DNA from 2 places in the Streptomyces sp. NPDC057137 genome. Region 2 is predicted to be linked to the other one. Evidence: riboswitches for the same ligand, from Rfam matches in the RefSeq annotation. Region 2 holds a riboswitch; the other holds the start of a gene.

Region 1 (7,239 bases), on a different contig from region 2:
ACGGAACGGAACTCGTTACCGTTCGGCCGACGGGCCGGCCGACATGTCAGGTGACGCGGCGGGCCGCGCCGTACCCGCCGCGAACCGCGCCGCGTCCCAGCCCCCGCCCAGCGCCGGACCCAGCCAGTCGCCCGCACCCGCACGGAACCGCGCCGGGGCCAGCGCGCCCGCGCCCTCCGGTACGGCCCCGAGCAGCGGCGCACCCGCCACATCCGGCAGGTCGGCCAGATTGCAGCGCGCCGCCAGATCCGGCACGGCGGGCCAGCTGCCGATCACCACCCCCAGCGCCGCGAGCCCGCGCGTACGCAGCGCCTCGGCCGTCAGCGCTGTCGCGTTCAGCGTGCCGAGCCCGGCGGGCGCCACCACCAGTACCGGGGCGTCGAGCAGCCGCGCGGCATCCGCGAGCGTCCCGCCCTCGTGGTCGAAACGCACCAGCAGACCGCCCGCACCCTCGACCAGCACCAGGTCGTGCTCGGTCGCCAGTTTCGCGGCCGTCTCCGCGATCTCCTCGGGCCGTACCGGCGGCGCGCCGGCGCGCGCGGCCGCAGTCGCGGGCGCCAACGGCTCGGGAAAACGGGCCAGTTCGACCGTCGTGACGCCGCCCGCCAGACGGATCACCTCGTCCACGTCGCCCGACTCGCCGGGCGCGACACCGGTCTGCGCGGGCTTCAGCACCGCGACCGTACGGCCCCGGGCCAGTGCCACCGCGGCGACGGCCGCCGTGACGACCGTCTTGCCGATCTCCGTCCCCGTCCCGGAGACGATCAGTACCGCCATCTCAGGCCTCCCGCGCCGCCGCCGCCACCGCGCGGCAGATCCTGGCCAGGTCGTCGTCGTCCGTCACGTACGGCGGCATCGTGTAGACGAGGTCGCGGAACGGCCGCAGCCATACGCCTTCGCGCACCGCCGCCCGTGTCGCCGCCGCCATGTCGACCTCGTGGTCCAGCTGTACGACGCCGATCGCGCCGAGGACGCGCACGTCCTTCACCCCGGGCAGTGACGCCGTGTCGGCGAGGCCGTCACGCAGCCCCGCCCCGATCCGCTTGACCTCGCCCTGCCAGTCCTGGCCGAGCAGCAGGTCGATCGAGGCGCACGCCACGGCCGACGCCAGTGGATTGCCCATGAAGGTGGGGCCGTGGGCGAGGACGGGCACCTCGCCGCGCGAGATGCCCGTCGCCACCGCCGATGTGCACAGCGTCGCCGCCATGGTGAGATAACCGCCGGTCAGCGCCTTGCCCACACACATCACATCGGGGGAGACGCCCGCGTGCTCCGCCGCGAAGAGAGTGCCGGTGCGGCCGAAGCCCGTCGCGATCTCGTCGAGGATCAGCAGCACGCCGTACTCGTCACAGGCCTCGCGCAGCACCCGCACGTACGCGGGGGAGTGGAAGCGCATACCGCCCGCGCCCTGCACCACCGGCTCCACGATCACGGCGGCCAGTTCGTCGGCGTGGCGGGCGACGAGGGCGCGCAGCTGGTCCGCGTACGTCTCGTCGAACGGCTCGTCGAACGATCCGCCGGCCGTCTCGGCGTCGGCCGGTGGCGCGTCCGCGAAGATCTGGCGCGGCAGGACACCCGACCAGAGCCCGTGCATACCGCCCTCGGGGTCGCACACCGACATGGGCTGCCAGGTGTCCCCGTGGTAGCCGCCGCGCCAGGTCAGCAGTCGCTGCTTGGCCGGGCGGCCCAGCGAACGCCAGTACTGGAGGCACATCTTGACGGCGACCTCCACCGACACCGAACCCGAGTCGGCGAGGAAGACGTGCTGGAGCGGTTCGGGGGTGATCTCCACGAGCCGGGCCGCCAGCCGGACGGCCGGCTCATGGGTGAGCCCGCCGAACATCACGTGGCTCATCCGCGACAACTGGTCGTCCGCGGCCTTGTTGAGGACCGGGTGGTTGTAGCCGTGGATCGCCGACCACCAGGACGACATGCCGTCGACCAACTCGCTCTGCCCGTGGGCCGGTTCGGCGAGCCGGAGCCGTACACCGGAGGCGGACTCCACGACCAGCGGGTCCGTGCGGCCGGGCATCGGGCCGTACGGATGCCAGACATGCGCCCGGTCCAGCGCCAGCAGCTCGCCCGGACCGAACGCGTCAGGCATTGGGCGCCAGGTCCGTACCGGCACCACGCCGCCGTACGGTCACCAGATCCGTACGGGCGGACGCCGCCTCCGCCTCGGCGGGCGCGGCACTGTCCGTCGGACCGCACGCACTCGCGCACCCGCCGCCGCCCCGGTGTCCGGGCAGCGTCGTCGTGTCCGTGCCCTCCACCTCGAACCCGGCGTCCGCGATCATGTCCAGGTCCGCCTTGCCCTCCTGGCCCTCACTGGTGAGGTAGTCGCCGAGGAAGATCGAGTTGACCAGGTGCAGCGCGAGCGGCTGCATCGTCCGCAGATGCACCTCACGCCCGCCCGCGAGCCGCACCTCCACGTCGGGGCAGACGAACCGCACCATCGCCAGGATGCGCAGCGCCCGCTGCGGAGTCAGATTCCACTCCTCGGCCAGCGGCGTGCCCTCGAAGGGGATGAGGAAGTTGACCGGCACCGAGTCCGGGTCCAGCTCGCGCAGCGCGAAGACCACGTCCACCAGGTCGGCGTCGCTCTCGCCCATGCCCGCGATCAGCCCGGAGCAGGCCGACAGGCCCGCGCCCTGCGCGTGCCGCACCGTCTCCACCCGGTCCGCGTAGGTGTGGGTGGTGGTGATGTCGCCGTACGTGGCCTCGGACGTGTTGAGGTTGTGGTTGTACGCGTCGGCGCCCGCCGCCTTCAGCCGCTCCGCCTGGCCGTCCGAGAGCAGCCCGAGACAGGCGCACACCTCGACGTCCGCGTTCTGCTCCTTGATCGCGCCGATGGTCTGCGAGACACGGTCTACGTCCCGGTCCGTCGGCCCCCGGCCGCTCGCGACCAGACAGACCCGCTTCGCCCCGCCGGCCACTCCGGCCGCCGCGGCCCTGGACGCCTCGTCGGGCTTCAGCCAGGTGTACTTGAGGATCTCGGCCTTGGACCCGAGCCGCTGCGAGCAGTACGAGCAGTCCTCGGGGCAGAGCCCGGACTTCAGATTGACCAGATAGTTGAGCTTGACCCGCCGCCCGAACCACTGGCGGCGCACCTTCCCGGCCGCGGCCACCACTTCGAGCAGATCGTCGTCGGAGGTCGTCAGCACGGCGAGCGCTTCTTCGCGCGACGGCAGCTCGCGCCGAAGGCCCTTCTCCACCAGTGTGTTCAGCAGGTCCATGGCGCCGATCCTGGCCTACGGCGGGCCTCCGGGCCAAGGATGAATCCCACAAGACAGGTGCATTCAGGTGTGTGTATGACCACACCCGGAGCGCGTCCGTCGGCAGTTAGGGTCTGTGGGCTGCCTACAAAAGGACCCGAGCCGTGCCAACCGAGCCGCCCGTGCCGAGCACGCCGTCACCGTCGACGCCGCCGGACCCGTTCGGCTGGATCGACGACGAGGCGCGCCACCGCGAACGGTCCGGTCTCGTCCGTACGCTACGGCCCCGCCCCGCCGACTCGGCGCTGCTGGATCTCGCGAGCAACGACTACCTGGGCCTCACGCACCACCCGGTGACGACGGGCGCGGCGGCGGAGGCCGCGCGCCGCTGGGGCGCGGGCGCCACCGGCTCGCGGCTGGTCACCGGAAGCACCGCCCTGCACGCCGAACTGGAGCGTGAACTGGCCGACTTCTGCGGTTTCGAGGCCGCGCTCGTCCTGTCGTCCGGGTACGCAGCGAACCTCGCCGCCCTCACCGCGCTCACCGCGCGCGGCTCACTCCTCGTGTCGGACGCCGCCAACCACGCCTCCATCGTGGACGGTTGCCGGCTCTCGCGCGCCGAGACCGTGGTCGTACCGCATGCGGACCCGGAGGCCGTGGACAAGACGCTCGAAGCACACACGGGCGTACGGGCCCTGGCGGTCAGCGACTCGGTCTTCTCGGTGGACGGCGACGCGGCGCCGCTCGCACGGCTGGGCGAGGTGTGCCGTACGCGAGGCGCCGCCCTGCTCGTGGACGACGCGCACGGTCTCGGTGTGCTCGGCGACGGCGGCCGTGGCGGCGTGCACGCGGCGGGTCTGGCCGGCGACCCGGGTACGGTCGCCACCGTCACGCTCTCCAAGTCGCTGGGCAGCCAGGGCGGCGCGGTCCTCGGTCCGGCCCGGGTCATCGACCAACTCGTCAACACGGCGCGGTCGTTCATCTTCGACACCGGCCTCGCCCCGGCCGCCGCCGGCGCCGCGCTGGCGAGCCTGCGGCTGCTGCGCGGGGACCCGTCGCTGGCGGTCCGGGCGCGCGCGGTGGCGCACGCGCTGCATCTGGGGCTGACCGGGGCGGGGTTGACCGCCGTACGCCCCGACGCGGCCGTCGTCTCCGTCCGGGCGCCGTCCCCGGGCGCGGCCGTGCGGTGGGCCGCCGACTGCCGGGCGGCGGGGCTGGTGGTGGGCTGCTTCCGGCCGCCGTCGGTGCCGGACGGGATCTCCCGGATCAGGCTCACGGCCCGCGCCGACCTGACGGACGTTCAGGTCGGGGCGGCACTGGCGACGATCGTCGCGACCGCGCCCGCCGGGGCCGTGTCACCGGCCGGTTGAGCACCTCGCGAACCCCCTGCGCACATCCCCGCGCGCATTCCCGGGCGTGGCCTCGCCTGTCGGTCGCCGGGACCGGAAACTTGAGCCCGCTCAAATACGGTCTCGCGTAGCAGGGTTCACCGCTTAGAGCGACAGAGGGGGCCATATCCCGGCGGATCGCCCATGCGCCGGGTGTCGTTGGTGGCAGTGTGGCGCGAAGCGCAATCCGGGGACGTACTCGCGGGCATCAGCCATAGGTCGGTCTGCGTCCCGGTGGGAAAGGGACAGCGTCGCCATGGCAGACCATCAGGAAGCATCCGTCACCCTGCCGAGCGATCCGGCCTCGGTACCGGAGGCACGCAGATACGTCGCACGTGTTCTCGCCGAATGGGGTTTGCCGGGTGACGAGGACACCGCCGAAACGGTTCGCCTGATCATCTCGGAGCTCGCGACCAACGCCGTACAGCACACTTTCGGCAGGTCACCGACCTTCACGGTCGACCTCACCCTGGAACGCGACGAGGAACTGCGCGTCGGAGTCACCGACAGCCACCCGCGGTGGCCGAAGCGGCTGCCGGCCGCGGTCCAGCAGGACAACGGCCGCGGCATGGTCATCATCCGGGCGCTGACCACCGAGTACGGCGGCCGACTGTCCGTCACACCCACGGCGGACGGCGGCAAGACGGTCTGGATCACCCTGCCCTGGACGGCCCGGACCCAGGTCGAGTAGGGCCGGGGCCGAGCGGCCGCGGGACCGCCGGGCGTCAGCCGACCCGGCCGTACCAGACGCTCTTGGACCAGATGCGCTGGAGCCGCACCACCTGGCCGCTCTTCGGCGAGTGCCACATCTTGCCGCCGCCGGCGTAGATCCCGACGTGGTAGACGCTGCTGCCGGAGTGGAAGAACACCAGATCGCCCTGTTTGCGGCTGGAGGCCGCGATGTGGCGCGTCCGGTTGTACTGCTGCTGAGCGGTACGTGGGAGCTTCTTGCCGGCCTTCTTGTACGAGAAGAGCGTCAGGCCCGAACAGTCGAACCGGTGTGGACCCGACGCCCCGTACTTGTACGGCGCGCCCTTCTTGGAAGCGGCCACATCCAGCGCCTTGGCGGCGACCGGTTGGGCGTGGGCCTCCGACACGGCGCCGGGCGCCAGCATGGTGCCGCCCACGGCGGCGAGGAGGGCCGAAGCGGTACCGGCCCGGGAGAGCAGCGACGGGACATGCGTCTGCGCGAACATGCGCAACCCTTCGTCAGCCGCCTGTGAAGGATGACCTGTCGGGTTCGGACTGGCGAAGATGCCCGGCCGCGTGTGCGGCTTCACCCCGAGGAGCGGTCCATGGTCGGGCCGCCCCGAACTGCTCGGGTCCTCCACTCCTGCCGATCCACTCGTGTCGACCAGGCATCCGGAGCGGCGGCAGGACTCGGCGTCCACCCGGACCGCCCCGCCGAGGTGGCGGGGGCTTGTCGTCCCACGGATCTTGACGCGGCCTCAGCGCGATTCCGAGTTGAAACGGCCTTATGTGACTCTCATCACGTATGACCCATTTGGGTTGGTGCGGCCGATTCAGTGAACGGTTCATATGACTGCTCACGCGCTGTACCTGCGACGTAGCGATGCGTTACGGCCGGACGGCCGATCGCCCGTCGCAAGTTGCCGGCCCGCGCGCGACGGGCGGGTCGATACGCCGAACGGGCAGCCAAATGCCTTACGGGCGCGTCGGAACGGACGTGTCGGCGCGGGAGGGCGCGCCGCCGGGCCGTAGCGCGGCCCGGTGCCGTGTGCGGGACACCTCACGTCACCTCGCGTCACCTCGCGCCGCTTCAAGTCGGCGGTTCGGGAGGCATGGTGACACGCCCGGCCCTGCGCTCCCCGTCGAGCACCCGCAGCGTACGGTCCAGGGTCGGGGTGTGCAGCTCCGTCTCGCCCCGCGCGTGCATCAGCGTCAGCGCGTCGCGCAGTTCGGCCGCACCGGCCACCAGCGCCTGCGCGGCCCGCAGCGCGCTGTACGTGTCGTCGGCCCGCGACGGGTTGATCCGGCCCAGCAGGTCGACGACCCGGAGGTAGCTGTCCACGAAGTCGCCCTCGGCGCGGGTCAGTGCGGGCAGCGGCGGCAGTTCCGGCGGCAGCATCGGCCGTTCACCGGGGGGAGTTGAAGCCGAGGGACGCCCTGCGGTCCTGCGCGACCTGGTCCACCAGGCCGTACTCCATGGCGCCCGTCGCGTCGAAGATCGTGTCCCGGTCGATGTCGGCGTCGATCCGCTCGACGCTCTGACCGGTGTGCCGCACCAGCGTCCGGGCCATCAGGGCACGCAGCCGCAGCAACTCCTCGGCGTGGATGGCGAGATCGGACGGCTGGCCGCGCAGGGGCTCCTCGATGCCCGGCTGCTGGAGGACGACGCGCGCGCCCGGCAGCGCCATCCGCTTGCCCGGCGCCCCCGAGGCCAGCAGCACGGCGGCGGTCGACACCGCCTGCCCGAGACAGGTGGTCGCCACGTCGCAGCCGATCACCTGCATCGTGTCGTAGATGGCGGACATGGCGCTCAGTGAGCCGCCGGGGGAGTTGATGTAGAGCGCGATGTCCTGGTCGGGCGCCGCGTACTCGAGATGCAGCAGCTGAGCGATCACGTCGTTCGCCGAGGTGTCGTCCAGGGCGGTGCCGAGGAAGATGATCCGGCC
Region 2 (7,239 bases):
GGTGGTCAGGGCCCGCGCCCTCGTCAACTGCGCGGGGCTTCAGTGCGACCGGGTGGCACGGCTGACGGGCGACGACCCGGGCATGCGGATCGTCCCGTTCCGCGGCGAGTACTTCGAACTGGCCAGGCCCGGTCTGGTCCGCGGACTTGTCTATCCGGTGCCGGATCCGGCCTTTCCGTTCCTGGGGGTGCATCTGACGCGCGGCGTCGACGGCGGCGTGCATGTCGGCCCCAACGCGGTGCCCGCACTGGCCAGGGAGGGCTACTCCTGGTCCGCCGTGCGCCCCCGTGAGCTGGCGGGCACACTCGGCTGGCCCGGCTCCTGGCGGATAGCGCGCAGACACTGGCGTTACGGCGCGGGCGAGCTGCGCCGCTCGCTGTCCAAGCGCGCCTTCGCCACCGCCGTACGCCGGCTGCTGCCCGCCGTGACGGACGCGGACCTGCGCCCCGCGACGGCCGGGGTGCGCGCCCAGGCGGTGCTGCGGGACGGCACGCTGGCCGACGACTTCCTGATCCAGGAGTCCCCGCGCACGGTGCACGTGCTCAACGCCCCGTCGCCGGCGGCGACGGCCGCGCTCCCGATCGGCCGCGAGGTGGCGAGGCGGGCGCTGACGATGCTGAAGGACGCCGACGGGGTCTAGGTCCGTAGAATCGGTCAGGATCCTGTCCGCTTCGACGTGCCCGAGAAGACGTGTCCGAGACCCAGATGAACGTGAACAGCGACCGTGACCGCGATGGTGACGGGGCGCGCGCCGACGACGCCCACCCCTGGTCCCGGATGTTCCCCGAGGGCTCGGGACCGGCCGCCGACCCCGCCGGATCGCACTTCGAGCGCCGTATCCGCAGCTTCCAGCCGCGCCGCAGCCGGGTGACGACCGGCCAGGCCGATGTCCTGCGGCGGCTGTGGCCGTCCTGGGGCCTGGACATCGACGGACAGCGGGTGCTCGATCTCGACGCGCTCCTCGGCGGGCTGCCGGTCGTCCTGGAGATCGGCTTCGGCATGGGCGAGGCGACCGCGCGGATGGCCGCCGACGACCCGGGCACCGGGATTCTCGCCGCCGACGTCCACACGCCGGGGCAGGGCAATCTGCTGCGTCTCGCCGAGCGGAACGGGCTGTCCAACATCCGGGTGGCCAACGGCGACGCGATCATCCTGCTCCGGGAGATGCTGGCGCCCGGTTCGCTGGCCGGGATACGTGTCTACTTCCCCGACCCGTGGCCCAAGACGCGCCACCACAAACGGCGGCTGATCCAGCCCGAGTTCCTCGACCTGGCCGCGCCCCGGCTGAGGCCCGGTGCCGTACTGCACTGCGCGACCGACTGGGAACCGTACGCCGAGCAGATGCTCGACGTGCTGACCGCGCACCCCGCCTTCGAGAACACCGCCCCGGACGACGGTTACGCGCCGCGGCCCGACTTCCGGCCGCTCACGCGGTTCGAGGGCCAGGGCCTCGACAAGGGGCATGCCGTACGCGACCTGGTCTTCCGACGCGTCGCGGAGGACGTCGCGGACGGCGTCGCGGAGGACGGCGTTCCGGACGGCGTTCCGGCCGAGTAGGACGTCGGCCGGGACCGAACGGGCGCCGTCGCGGGATGTCGGTGGCGCTCGTTAGGGTCAGAAGGTGTCCGAACCGTCCCGACCACCGCCGCACGCCCCTCCGCACATCCCTCCGCTCCCGCACTCGCAGCCGTATCCGAACCCGCACCCGTACCCGCACCCGGCGATCCCCGCGTTCGAGCAGCAACAGCAGCTCGGTGACATGTGGGCCGCCGTGCCGGAGCGGGCCCGCTGGCGCTACCGGCCGCACCGCTCGTTCTGGCGGCACCCGGCGGTGCGCGCGGGCGCGGTGATCATCCTGCTCGCCATCTGCGGTCTGCTGATCCTGTCGCTCGTCCGGGAACAGACCGGCACGCAGGGCTTTCTCGTCGGCCTCGGTCTGGCGACCCTGCCCGTGCCGCTGCTGATGGCGGCCTTCCGCTGGCTGGACCGGGTCGAGCCGGGGCCCTGGCGGAATCTGATCTTCGCCTTCGCCTGGGGCGCCTGCGCCGCCGCCCTCGTGGCGATCACGGCGAACTCCTTCGCGACCCAGTGGATAGCCACCGCCACCGCCGACCCCACCGGCGCGGAGTCCCTGGGGGCCACGGTGGTGGCGCCGATCGTCGAGGAGAGCGCGAAGGCCGCCGCGATCCTGCTGATCTTCCTCTTCCGGCGGAAGTCGTTCACCGGTCTCGTGGACGGGGTCGTCGTCGCCGGCTTCACCGCGACCGGCTTCGCCTTCACCGAGAACATCCTCTATCTCGGCAACGCCTTCGGCGAGGACCAGCAGATCGGCAACTCGGGCCTCGCGTCCGTGACCGCGGCGACCTTCTTCGTACGGGTCGTGATGTCGCCGTTCGCCCATCCGCTGTTCACGGTCCTGACAGGCATCGGCTTCGGCGTCGCCGCCCTCGCCACGCGCCGCCAGCGCGTGCGCCGTTGGCTGCTGCCGGTGCTCGGCCTCACGCTCGCCATGGGCACGCACGCGCTGTGGAACGGCTCCTCGTCACTGTTCGGCCCGTACGGCTTCTACGCGGTGTACGCGGCCTTCATGGTCCCCGCCTTCGCCCTGCTCACCTGGCTGGCGATATGGAGCCGGCAGCGCGAACTGCGCACGGTCTCGGCCGAGTTGCCCGCGTACGCGGCGGCCGGCTGGCTCGGCGAGACCGAACCGCTCGCGCTGTCCTCGATGCGGGCGCGCTCGACGGCGCGCGATGTCGCGGGCCGTACGTACGGGCCTGCGGCGGCCCGCACGGTCCGCGAGTACCAGGCGTTCGCGACCGCCCTCGCGTTCCTGCGCCACCGGGCGGGACGCGGCGCGGCGGACCCGGACTTCGCCGAGCGCGAGCAGGAGCTGCTGCACCACATGTGGCAGCGCCGGGAAATGGCGTCGCCCGCGCTGGCGTACGCGGCGCGGGCGACGGGGCGGGTGTGGACTCCGCCGCCGTACATCGACTACGGCGGCTACAACCCGTATCGGAGCTAGGAGGCTCGACCTGTTCTTTTAAGGAGTGAGTCCCTTGCTGCGGAGCCAGCTCAGCGGGTCGATCCCGCTGCCGCCCGCGGTGTGCACCTCAAGGTGCAGGTGCGGACCGGTGACGTTGCCGGTGGCTCCCACGCGTCCGACGGTCTCGCCGGTGGTGACCTTCTGGCCGGCGGCGACGGTCATCGAGGACAGGTGGGCGTACCAGATCTCCGTACCGTCATCGAGCTCCAGCACCACGCGGTAGCCGTACGACCCCGACCAGCCGGCCGACTTGACGGTCGCGCTGTGGACGGCCTTGGCGGGCGTGCCCGTGGGGGCGGCGAAGTCCAGGCCGGTGTGCTGGCCGGAGGACCACATGGAGCCGCTCTGGCCGTACGTAGAGGTGAGCGTGTACGAGGAGGTGGGAAGCGAGAAGCTGGCTGCCAGCTTCTCCAGGCGCTCCTTCTCGGCCTTGCGCTCGGCCGCCTCCTTCGCCTTGCGCTTCTCCTCGGCGGCCTTCTCCTTGGCGTCGGTCTGCTGCTTCTTCGCCTCGGCCGCGGCCTTCTCGGCGGCGGCCTTCTCGGCGCTCGCCTTCTGGGCGGCGTCGGCCTCGGCCTGCTGCTGCTCCGCCTGCTGGAGGATGCGGGCGCGCAGCGCCTCGCCGGAGTCGGTGGTGCCCTGCTGGGCGTCCGCCGCGGTGAGGCCGGCCGTGGTGAGCGGAGAGGGTGTCTCGTCACTCTTGTCGTCGCCGTCGGACATGAAAGACCCGACACCGGGAAGAGACTTGGCGTCGGGGAAACTGTCCGAGAGCGCGTCGGGAAGTGATATCGAGACCGCCGGCTTGTCCTGCGCGGAGGCTATGCCTCCCGCGCCGACCGCGGCGATGACGCCTACTCCGAGGACGGTGGAGCTGCGGGCGAGAGCGTTGCGCTGCTTGGCGACACGGTGTTTGCCGCGTACGGGACGGATGGAGTCCGCGGTGGGATTCCACTCCTCCCAGCCCCTGTTCGCCTCGTCGTCGGCGCGATCGGTACCGGCGAACCGGCTCCCGGGACCGAAATGGACCGGGGCTGAGGCTTCGGGGGCAGGCCTGTTGGACGCCACTGGGGCGCTCTCCTTTCCTTCCTTCTCGCCTACCGGGTTAGCTGACGGGTTCGGAGCAGGAAGGTCTCCTACGAGCGTTCTTCGCCGCACGAGGCAGCAAGAGACGCCCGATTCACCCCAATTGGTGGTTCCCCGGTTTCCTTGCGGAATTCGGCGCGTGCGCACGGTGCCGTCTCTTCGACGGCTGGGACAACCGCGCTGCGTTATCGAACGTTAATAGACGACCGGGGCTTATTCCAAGCTGTTCCGGGTGATCGTTAGCGGACGCGGCCTGGACCAACCGGGACACAAGCGGGTGGAATCGGGCGAGTTGATCGCCCTTCGGGCCGTGTGCGATCACACACTCGAACTGACGGTGCGTCAAATGTTATGCGGAGTGGTGCGCCTCAACTACGCAGCGTGGCGGGCGAGATGACGGCGCACGGCACGCCGTGTCCCGTCCGGCCATGACGGGTCACGACGCGATCGAGTCACGGCACGACGGGCATCGTCCGGCGCCGCTCCGGCTGTCGCGGGGTGGGCCGGCTGACGGCCAGCAGCGCCATGTCGTCCGTACTGCCGCCGCCGGTGTGCAGCCGTACGTCCCCGACGATCGCGTCGAGCAGCTCGTCGGGGCCGGGGAAGATCCGTCCCGCGAGCCGTTCGCGCGGGTTGTAGAAGACACCCGCAGTGTTGCGCGCCTCGGTGAGCCCGTCGGTGTAGAGGAGCAGCGTCGCCCCGGACTCGTACGGGACCTCGTCCGCGCGGTCCGGCCAGGTCCCCAGCTCGCCCATCCCGAGCGGCAGCGCCGGATCGGCGGGGGCCAGCACGGTCAGCCCGCCGTCGGGGGCGAGCAGCAGCGGCTCCGGGTGCCCCCGGTTGACCACGCGCACCATGCCCTCGACGTGCGGGATCTCGGCCAGTACGGCGGTGGTGAAACCCTCGAACAGGTCGATCCCGTCCCGCCGGGTGCCTTCGCGCGCCAGCGCCCGCTCCAGCCGCTGCGCGACCCCTTCGAGCGACCGCTCCTGCTCGGCGGCCTCACGGAAGGCGCCGATGACGACGGCCACGGTCTCGACGGCGCCCATGCCCTTGCCGCGTACGTCGCCGACCACCAGCCGTACCCCGTACTCCGTGTCCTGGACGGCGAACAGGTCACCGCCGATGAACGCCCCCTCCTCCGCCGCCTCGTAGCGCGCGGCGACATGGAGCCCGCCGATCCGGGCGGCGGGCGTCGGCAGGACGGCCCGCTGGGCGGCCTCGGCGATGACGCGCGCCGAGGCCAGGCGTTCGCCGCTGCGGCGTACGACGCCGTTGATGGCCAGCGCGAGAACGGAGACCGTGAAGACGGTCAGCGATTCGGTGACCGTCTCGACCCCGGTCACCGTGTCGTTGAGGAAGTGCAGCCCGACGACGGCGACGGTGGCGAAGATGCCGATGACAAGGGTGCGCAGGAACGAGAAGAACGGGGCGGCGACCAGCGGCGCCGCCGCGTAGAGCGGGGAAGCGGTGATGGCGGTCGGGGTCGCCTGGTCCAGGACGATTCCCGCCACGATGATCAGGCCGGGCAGGATCTCCACGATCGGATGCGCCGGCCGGGCCGCGTGCCGGCCGCGCCCCCGCCCGGCCGGACGGGGGTCGTCGGGACCGAAGCCCGCGGGGTGCTTGTCGACGGAGGACAGGCCGTCCCAGGTGGGATCGTCCGGGTCGAAGGCCGGCGGGACCGGGGCGGCCGGGCGGGAGTCCGCCCGGCGGAAGCCCGCGTCGGCGCGCTCGAAGCCACGGCGGAAGCCGCGCCGGGCGCTGTTGCCGAAACCACGGAGCCTGCTGGACAGGCCGGGACGGCGGACAGCACTCTCGGCGGGACGGCGGCCGTCGTCCCCGCCGCCGCCCGCCGTCCCGTCGTCTCCGCTGTCTCTCTGCCCCACCAGTGGTCTCCTGCCCGGTCCGTCGACGGCTGCGGACGGTACCGCGCCCTCCCTAGGCTGGCCCCTCACGCGCCGGGCGGCTACCCGCCGTCGACCGACTGGGCTATCGGTGGGCCAGTGCGGTGACCGGGGGCGGGGCGGCAGCCGGCCGGTGGTGGGCCGGTGGTGGGCCGGTGGTGGGCCGGGAAATCGGCCTGGTGGGGCGGATCGTCAGTCGGTGAGGTGGCGCTCGGCGTACACCTTCATCGCGTCCCGTACGAGGACGGCCGCGCCCTCCGCGTACTTGTCGTAGTTACGGCCGAAGCGCGCGTCGTCGACGTACATCGCGGTGACACCGATGACGTACGACCTGGAAGGGCTCGTGGTGGTCGACAGCCAGTCGCAGTGCCGGGCGGCGATGGCCTGGGCCCGATCGCCGTCGGCGGCGAGACCGTCCTTCTTGGCCTGCCCCCAGTCGCGGGCGATGTTCTCGTGCAGGTCCATGAACTCCCGGCGCTCGCTCTCGCTCAGCGACCGCCACCAGCGGTCCCCCCGCTCGTACGCCTCCCGGCCCCATCGCTCCGTCACCTCCTGCTCGTACCGGGTGTGATCGAAGCCGTCGAGAATTTCCTCGGCCATGAGCTGTTCTCCCCTCTCGGTCTTGTGGAGAGTGGTCCGCACCGACGCGATCAGACGTCCCACGCGCGCCCGCTCCTGTTCGAGCAGCGCGAGATGGGTGCGCAGGGCGGCGGCCGTGTCCTGTTGGCCGTCGAGGATCTCGGCGATCGCGGGCAGGCCGAGGCCGAGTTCACGCAGCAGCAGGATCCGCTGCAACCGGACGAGGGCGTCCTGGTCGTAGTAGCGGTAACCGTTGCCGCCGACCCGGCTCGGGGCCAGCAGTCCCAGCTCGCCGTAGTGCCTGAGCGTGCGGCTCGTCGTGCCGGCCTTCTTCGCGATGTCCTGGATCGACCACTCCATGACCGGAACGCTAAATCTTGACGTTACGTAAAGGTCAAGCCGCGATCCGGCGCCGATGCGGGCGCGCCCTGGACATGCGGGTACGACGAAGGCCCGGATCCAGTGGATCCGGGCCTTCGTCTTTTTCCAGTAGCGGGGACAGGATTTGAACCTGCGACCTCTGGGTTATGAGCCCAGCGAGCTACCGAGCTGCTCCACCCCGCGCCGTTGAATGCAACATTACGCCATCCGGACCAAGATCATCTCCATTTACCGGCCCGGCCGCCTCCT

The links. A riboswitch is a leader RNA that binds a small molecule or an ion and turns the genes downstream of it on or off. The one in region 2 is predicted to bind cyclic di-AMP.
Positions count from the first base shown of each region.
Region 1: another riboswitch for cyclic di-AMP. It lies ahead of ACFT9I_RS27320 (C40 family peptidase); the one in region 2 lies ahead of ACFT9I_RS34955 (M23 family metallopeptidase).

Region 1 is NZ_JBHUUW010000041.1:54,414-61,652, forward strand. It holds gene bioD (dethiobiotin synthase) at 16-777, opposite strand; gene ACFT9I_RS27300 (adenosylmethionine--8-amino-7-oxononanoate transaminase) at 779-2,104, opposite strand; gene bioB (biotin synthase BioB) at 2,097-3,236, opposite strand; gene ACFT9I_RS27310 (8-amino-7-oxononanoate synthase) at 3,380-4,585, shown strand; gene ACFT9I_RS27315 (ATP-binding protein) at 4,860-5,294, shown strand; gene ACFT9I_RS27320 (C40 family peptidase) at 5,329-5,799, opposite strand; cyclic di-AMP (ydaO/yuaA leader) riboswitch at 5,803-5,974, opposite strand; gene ACFT9I_RS27325 (hypothetical protein) at 6,384-6,692, opposite strand; gene ACFT9I_RS27330 (ATP-dependent Clp protease proteolytic subunit) at 6,700-7,239, opposite strand, start outside.
Region 2 is NZ_JBHUUW010000075.1:13,205-20,443, reverse strand. It holds gene lhgO (L-2-hydroxyglutarate oxidase) at 1-640, shown strand, start outside; gene trmB (tRNA (guanosine(46)-N7)-methyltransferase TrmB) at 778-1,557, shown strand; gene ACFT9I_RS34960 (PrsW family intramembrane metalloprotease) at 1,760-3,022, shown strand; gene ACFT9I_RS34955 (M23 family metallopeptidase) at 3,041-4,105, opposite strand; cyclic di-AMP (ydaO/yuaA leader) riboswitch at 4,117-4,271, opposite strand; gene ACFT9I_RS34950 (PP2C family protein-serine/threonine phosphatase) at 4,576-5,667, opposite strand; gene ACFT9I_RS34945 (MerR family transcriptional regulator) at 6,223-6,969, opposite strand; tRNA gene ACFT9I_RS34940 (tRNA-Met) at 7,100-7,173, opposite strand.